One region of the Holdemania filiformis genome, then DNA from elsewhere that is predicted to be linked to it. Evidence: predicted binding sites of a transcription regulator. Region 1 holds the regulator's gene; the other holds the start of a gene.
What was found. Region 1 encodes Rex, which represses fermentation and respiration genes when NADH is low (regulators of the CRP and FNR family bind a similar motif). Its sites were predicted from a motif close to GTGAANNNNTTCAC; they were not measured.
Positions count from the first base shown of each region.

Region 2: a site for Rex is predicted at 1,090-1,103, ahead of DWY25_RS02395 (M56 family metallopeptidase). Genes of this name have one in related genera too.

Region 1 covers NZ_QRUP01000001.1:407,136-410,911, forward strand. Annotated here, with positions in the region: gene asnS (asparagine--tRNA ligase) at 1-1,279, opposite strand, end outside; gene DWY25_RS02055 (redox-sensing transcriptional repressor Rex) at 1,541-2,161, opposite strand; gene tsaD (tRNA (adenosine(37)-N6)-threonylcarbamoyltransferase complex transferase subunit TsaD) at 2,216-3,238, opposite strand; gene rimI (ribosomal protein S18-alanine N-acetyltransferase) at 3,235-3,684, opposite strand; gene tsaB (tRNA (adenosine(37)-N6)-threonylcarbamoyltransferase complex dimerization subunit type 1 TsaB) at 3,681-3,776, opposite strand, start outside.
Region 2 covers NZ_QRUP01000002.1:73,428-77,203, forward strand. Annotated here, with positions in the region: gene DWY25_RS02390 (M56 family metallopeptidase) at 1-988, shown strand, start outside; gene DWY25_RS02395 (M56 family metallopeptidase) at 1,136-2,860, shown strand; gene DWY25_RS02400 (PHP domain-containing protein) at 2,973-3,776, shown strand, end outside.

The sequences.
Region 1 (3,776 bases):
CCGCGTGCTGACAGCCGCCGTAACGGCGCAGATCCAGATACCATTGCAGTCCCGCTTCGTGAACGCCCATTTCCTTCATCCGGTTCTGCAGGACTTCCAGCCGTTCTTCACGCTGGGAACCGCCGACCAGTTCGCCGACCGCCGGCACCAACAAATCACAGGCCGCCACGGTTGTCCCATCGTCGTTCATCCGCATATAGAACGCTTTGATATCCTTCGGATAATCGATCAGGAAGACCGGTCCCTTTACGACTTCTTCGCACAGATAACGCTCATGTTCCGTATTGAGATCGACGCCCCAGGAAACCGGGTTTTCAAACTTTTTCTTGGCCTTCAACAGATGATCGATCGCCTCCGTGTACGGCATCCGCACGAATTCACTGTTCAGTACATGGTTCAGGCGTTCCAGTAACGTGTTGTCGATAAACTGGTTGAAGAATTTCATTTCCTCCGGGCAGTTATCCAACACGTACTGAATGCAGTATTTGATCATATCTTCAATCAGATCCATATCATCTTCCAGATCCGCGAACGCAATTTCCGGTTCTACCATCCAGAATTCAGAAGCATGGGTTGTTGTGTTGGAGTTTTCCGCACGGAAGGTGGGACCAAAGGTGTAAACGTCGCGGAAAGCCATCGCAAACGCTTCCGCCTGCAGCTGACCAGAAACCGTGAGGTTTGCCTTCTTGCCGAAGAAGTCCTCTTCATAGTTGCCGTCATCGCGGGTAGTGACGGTAAAGACCTCGCCTGCGCCTTCTGCGTCGTTGCCGGTAATGATCGGGGCGTTAACGTAGACAAAGCCCTGATCCTGGAAAAACTCGTGAATCGCCATCGCCAGGACGGAGCGGACGCGGAAAACCGCGTTGAACGTGTTGCTGCGCGGACGCAGATGTCCGATCTCGCGCAGATACTCAAACGAATGCCGTTTTTTCTGCAACGGGTAGGTGTTGTCGCAGGCGCCTTCCAAAATCACTTCTGTGACCTGCAGCTCAAATGGCTGCTTCGCCTGCGGGGTCAGTACGACTTTCCCCGTAACAGTCAGCGCCGTGCCTGTCAGATATTTGGATACATCCTGAAAATTGGCCAGATCGGAAGAGTAAACAAGCTGAGCGTTGCGGAAATACGTTCCATCGTTCAGCTCGATAAACCCGATCGAACCGTTGTTGCGGTTGGTTCTGACCCATCCCTGCAGCTGGGCATACTCGATCTGATCGGTTTCCATGGTGCTGCCGGAACAAGCCATTTCGTAGAGTTCTCTGACGGTCATGAATGTAAGCATACTTTTCTCCTTTTGTCTATTTATAAATAAAAAAACGTTCCTGATTAAGGAACGTTGAACAACGTGGTGCCATCCTCATTCGCCCGAATGATCGCAAAATCACCAGGCCTCAGGGTGCGTTAACGCCGCCGACGGGATCGTCTACTTTCAGTTCTCCGATCCGGCTCCCAGAGTGTTCCGCATTCCCTGACTGAACTCCGGCTTTCACCCTGCCCGGCTCGCTGTGCTTCAGTAATGGGATCGTTCTCTTTTCGCTGCCTTCTACTTTTTCATGTTGTTGGTTTCAAAAACCAATTCCTGGATCGTTGAAACGACGTCGATCGGCTTGACCAGAACTCCCTTAGGAACCTGGAAATGCTCGTGCGAGAAATCAACAATCCCGGTAATGCCGCATTCGATCAGACGATCGGCCGCGTCCTGAACATTCGATGAAACGCACAGGATCGCAATCCGGCAGCCTTCCGGAATCTTATCCTTCATTTCATCAACGTGGTAAACCGGAATCGGCGTTTTCCCGACAGACTCCGGACGGATGTCAAAGGCACATACAATCTCGCCGACAACATGGTTCCAGCGATTGTAATTCATTAAAGCTTTCCCAAGGTTGCCTGCTCCGACAAGAATAATCTTCTCGTCGAATCCCATGCCCAACTGTTCGTTGAATATTTCAATCAGGCGGTCAACGTCATAGCCATAACCTTGCTTCCCCAGCGATCCCAGGAATGAGAAATCCCGGCGGATCGTCGTGGACTCAATGGCCACATATTCCGAAAGCTCCTTGGACATGATCCGGGTTACGCCGGAATTTTTGAGTTTGCGTAAAGCTTTCAGATAGATTGGATAACGCTGCAGTGTAGCCTTAGGGACTGACTTTGTTGGCATACTATCAACCCCTTCTGCATTATTCTAGCACACTTGTTTTAAATTGTGAATGATTTAATGAATTGAACTTGTTTCAATTTCCATCGACGGGTTCGCGGCGATGTCCAATGAGCCGTTTAAACCGTGCGTATACGCTGTCCAGCCGGCGGCGCCGATCATCGCGGCATTGTCCGTACAGCACCATAACGGCGGAATCGTCAGATGAACCTCCGGCGTTTCCTGAATCATCTCCGAGATTTTCTCACGCAGGCGGGAATTCGCCGCGACGCCGCCTGCCAATACGACCTGCTTCGGTTTAAATTCTTTAACTGCCTGCATCGTCTTTTTCAGCAGCGTGTCAAGCGCCGCTTCCTGGAAAGCGTAGGAAAGATCTTCCTTGTTCAGTTCCTCGCCCTTTTTATTTTCCCGGTCGATCAGCTGCAGGACCGCCGATTTCAAACCGCTGAAGGAAAAATCAAGCGGCTTCTCGGTCTTCGGCTTCGGCAAGGTGTAATGCGGATGTCCCTGTTTTGCCATTTTATCAATGACCGGACCACCCGGATACCCGGTTCCCATCACTCGGGAAACCTTGTCATACGCCTCGCCGATCGCATCGTCCTGCGTTGTGCCGAGAATCTCAAACGACCACTCATCTTTCATCCAAACCAGCTCGGTATGACCGCCGGACACCACCAGCGCAATCATCGGGAAGCGCAGTTCGTCGACGAAGCGGTTGGCGTAAATATGTCCGATGATGTGATGCAGCGGGATCAGCGGTTTATCGTAATACCAGGCCAGGGTTTTCGCGGCCTGGACGCCGACATGCAGCGAACCCACAAGGCCGGGGCCCTGCGTTACCGCGATCGCTAAAATATCGTCCATCGTCACCTCGGCCTGCGCCAGCGCTTCTTCGATGACCACAGAAATATTTTCAACGTGGATCCGTGAAGCGACCTCCGGAACGACGCCGCCGTATTTTTTATGGACGTTAATCTGTGAAGAAACGATATTGGAACAGATCTTGCAGCCGTCCTCTACCACCGCGGCGGCCGTTTCATCACAGCTGGACTCAATGGCCAGGATTAAATTTCGTTTCATAAATTCCCTCCTATTGGCTTCATCATCAAATACGCGTCTTCATGGTTATCCTGGTAATAGCTTTTCCGGATATTGATGATTTCAAAACCATATTTTTTATAACACGTTAAAGCTGGAGCATTGCTTACGCGAACTTCCAGCGAAATCATTTCGCAACCCTTCTCTGCCGCGCAATTGATCAAGTGATCCATCAGCCGTGAGGCCCAATGTTGACGGCGATAAGGAAGATCCACGCCGATCGTCGTGATCTGCGCCTGATCAAAAGTCGTCCACACGCCCGCATAGCCGACGATCGTTCCTTCCTCATTCTCAGCTACGAATAAATGGGAATAGGGATTTTCCTTTAGTTCATATTCATAGCTTTCCCGCGGCCAGGGCGAACTAAACAGCCGCAGCTCCATTTCGCAGACAATATTCAGATCGTCCAGCGTCATTTCCCGGATCATGCTTTTTTTACCAGGTAATCGTCGGCAGATTTCAGGTATTCCGGCACTAACAGATGCACGTTTTCAACCTTCTGCCACTGCGGACGGGCGAT
Region 2 (3,776 bases), on a different contig from region 1:
TGAATTGCAGATCGACGATCGTCTGCTGAAAAATCAGCCGCAGCCGGTTCGCTGTCATTATGCCGCGATGATTTTAAACGCGGCGGCAGGACCGCGGCATAAAGCGCTGCAAGGACTCAGCGGCAGCGAGGAAAAGCAGCAGCTGAAAGAACGCCTCAGCCAGATTTTAAGGAAGAACCGGATATCGGGGCTGATTGCGGGATTGATCGTCATCTGTTTGTGCGGTTTGTGCGGAGCGATGCTGCTGAAACCTAAGCCGTTAGCGACGCGGGAAGGCACCGTGGCCCTCGACGTGATCGGGCTGCAGGCGTATGAATACTCCGTTTATGCGCAGTCGCCGGAAGTTCATTATCAATGCCAGGGAAAGCCATCCGCGCTGGAGCAGCTTGATGAAATGACGATTCATGCAGGAATCGACACAGCTACGTTAATTCAGGATGGGAAAACCGTGAGCTTACAAACGCTCGCTTTCGGCCAGGCGGAAGCTGAAATTCAGTGGACGCTGCCGGAAACGAACGGACTGGCCTGCAGCGGTAAGGAAACCCGGCTGTCGTTGCTTGTCAGCGGTCTGCCACATGACCAACCCTCTCCGCAATTGCCGGAAAAAGCGGTGCAAAAAGGCGCTCAGCCGCCGCTTGAAAATCCAATCGTGCTGTGCCGGTGGGGCTGTTACGCAGGTCATCAGGCCACGGATGCGACGGATCCGGACAATGATCAGGCGGCTGTGTTGGCGGTCGCGGATGGCGTCGTGACGGAAGTCAGCTATTCGTCGATGAACGGGAAATTTCTGGTCATCGATCATGGCGACGAGGTGCTCAGCTATTATATTCATCTGGGCGATATCCAAGTTGAAGAAGGTCAGAACGTCAAGCGGGGTGAAAAAGTGGGAATCATAGGTTCCACTGGAAAATCTCCGTATATCCACGTCCATTTCTTTCTGATGGTTGACGGCCTTCGCGTCAATTCGGATATTCTGTTCCGCCGCTAACAGTTTGTCTTCCACCGCTTGATCTAAGCTTCTTAAAGATTGTGTTGTTAAGCCAATCTGTGTTAAAGATCGGGGCGGGAAAGGCTCCCGCTTGCATTCAGGTAAAAAGTTTGACCAGAAAAAGAAAATCAGGAAGGAGGGAAAGCGATGCTGGAACATGGCGTGATACGCCTGATTGAAATCTCGATCATGATCAGTCCGCTGATTTTGATTCTGTTGGCCTTGCGGCGGAAAGTTTTCCGAAAGCTGGGGAAAACGGCCCGGCTGCTGCTGTGGGTTCCGCTGCTTCTTCAGTTGGCAATCCCCATTCAGCGGACGTCGGTACATAGCCCGTATCAGAAACTGACGGCCATCCCGCTGGCGGATTCATTCGCGGAAACAGTGGAACAAATTGAAGCCGCGCCGATGATCATTCCTCCAACTCAAGATGCGCTCCCGCTGCCGCAGGACAGTCCGACACCGTCAAACTGGACCTGGGGAGAGGGGCTGGTGATGCTCTGGATACTGGGAATGGTCATCATGACAGGGGTAAATGTCATTGCCCGGGTGAAACTGAAAAAACGGTTAGGGTTACAGCCTTGTTCTCACGATCTGCGTGAAGAAGCGGTGCGTCAGATGGAGATCAATCGTTGTCTGCGGATTCCTGTCCGGCAGAGTATGAGCGTCCACAGCTGTGCGATCTATGGCAACTTGATGCCGCGGCTGGTCTTGGGCGCAGATTTTGAAGAACGAACACAAGCACAGCGGAGAATGATGCTTGATCATGAATGTCTGCATGTAAAGTACGGACATCCGTGGTTTCTGGGATTCATCCAGCTGTTGGAGATCGTCTACTGGTTTAATCCGCTGGTGCGTCTGATGATGAACCAGCTGCGCCTGGATCTGGAATATTTTATCGATGAAAAGCTGCTGGAGAACAAGCCGCAGAAAGAACGAATCGACTATGCAAATCTGTTGCTTTCCTTCAGCGCAGACCACGATCAGAGCGCTCTGCAATGTCTTAACAGTAAAAGAACGCGGAAGCGTTTGAAAGAAAGGATGGGATGGATTGTGAATAAAAAGAGAACGCCGTGGCTCATCGCCGCAGGCATCGTCGTCATCTGCGCCGGGATCAGCGCCGGCATGATGTTGAAACCGGATGCCCAGTCCGGCTGGGAAATGACGATGAAGCTGACGCTGCTTCAAAATGAAGCAACGCCTGTGGAACTGGTGAACACTGGTGAAATCAAAGTCTGGTGCGAAGGCTCGAAAAAAGCGCTGGAATCAATGGGTATGGAGGTTCCGGTCACCGTGCGGGCCGAGTCATGGATTTCAGCATCAGGCGAAGCGATGACGCTGACCGATATGCAGAGGGGCGCAGAATCCCTGGCGCAGCTGGAATTCGGGGAAATCCCGGAATCCGTGACCTGCTTCATGCCGGAAGACCGGATCTTTGTAAAACTGACTTCAGATCAGCTTCTTCAGCCGTATCCGGTAGCGGACGGTGCTGACGCCGTAGCCCGGATTCAGGCGATTTCGCCGGTTGAAAACCCTGAAATTACCTGCCGCTGGGGCTGTTACGCCGGTCATCAGGCGCTGGATATCACCGATCCGGATAACAAGCAGGCGCCTATTCTGGCAATTGCGGCGGGAACAGTGAACACAACCGGGTTTAATCAGATCGACGGTAATTACATCATTCTTGATCATGTCGACGGGATTCAGAGCTTCTACGGACACTTGGGCGAAATCCAGGTTGAGGAAGGCGATGCTGTCGCGCAGGGACAGACGATCGGCATCATGGGCATGACCGGGCGGGCAACCGGGCCTCATGTGCATTTCTATCTGATTCAGAATGAAACGGCGCTGGACCCGTCAAGCTTGTTCCAGTAAAGGATGGAAACAGATCACGCTTGAAATCAAAACCCGGAAAATTCCGGGTTCTTTTGTTGCTTAGAAACCGGTTTCAAGGTATACTTCAGCTAGAGGTAAGAGGAGGAATTTTATGAGTACCCTGGATTATCATATCCATACGATCGTCAGCACCGACGCCGATTATACACCGGCGGAAATCATCCGTATGGCAAAGGAAAACGGCGTGAAGACCCTGGCGATTACTGATCACAACAACGTTGCCAGCGTCGCGGAAGCGGCGCGCTTGGGTGAAGCGGAAGGCATCCGCGTCATTCCAGGCATTGAGATCGACTGTGACTTTGAAGGCGTAGGCTTTCACATGACGGCTTACGGGATTGATATTACCGATCCGCGTTATGACGAATTGTTCCATTATTATTATGACCAGTCCGTTGAAAATACCTGGAAAGCGAAGCATCAGTTCTGCGAAGCGATGGGACTGGATCTGCCGGATGAGCTGTTGAAAGCCGTGGCCAAGGACAACATTCTTGTGCCTGAGGATATCGGCGCATATTTGCTGAGTCATAAAGAATACGACGATTTACATTGGCTGGATCCTTATCGTGAGGGCGGCAGCCGCAGCGATAATCCGAACGTGAACTTTTTCTGGGATTTCTTCTCCCAGGGCAAGCCGGGCTATACCGCAGGAAGCAAGAAGACAGCGGCGGAAATCATCGATCTGATTCATGCCACCGGCGGGGAAGCAGTCGTCGCCCATCCGGGAGCTAATTTCAAAGGCAAAGATGAAATTCTGGAACGATTATTAGACAGCGGCGTGCAGGGCATGGAGGTCTACAGCAGCTATCACAGCGAGGAACAAACCCGTCATTACCGGCAGCTAGCGCTGGATCATGGACTGTGGATGACCTGCGGCAGCGACTTCCACGGTCATCAT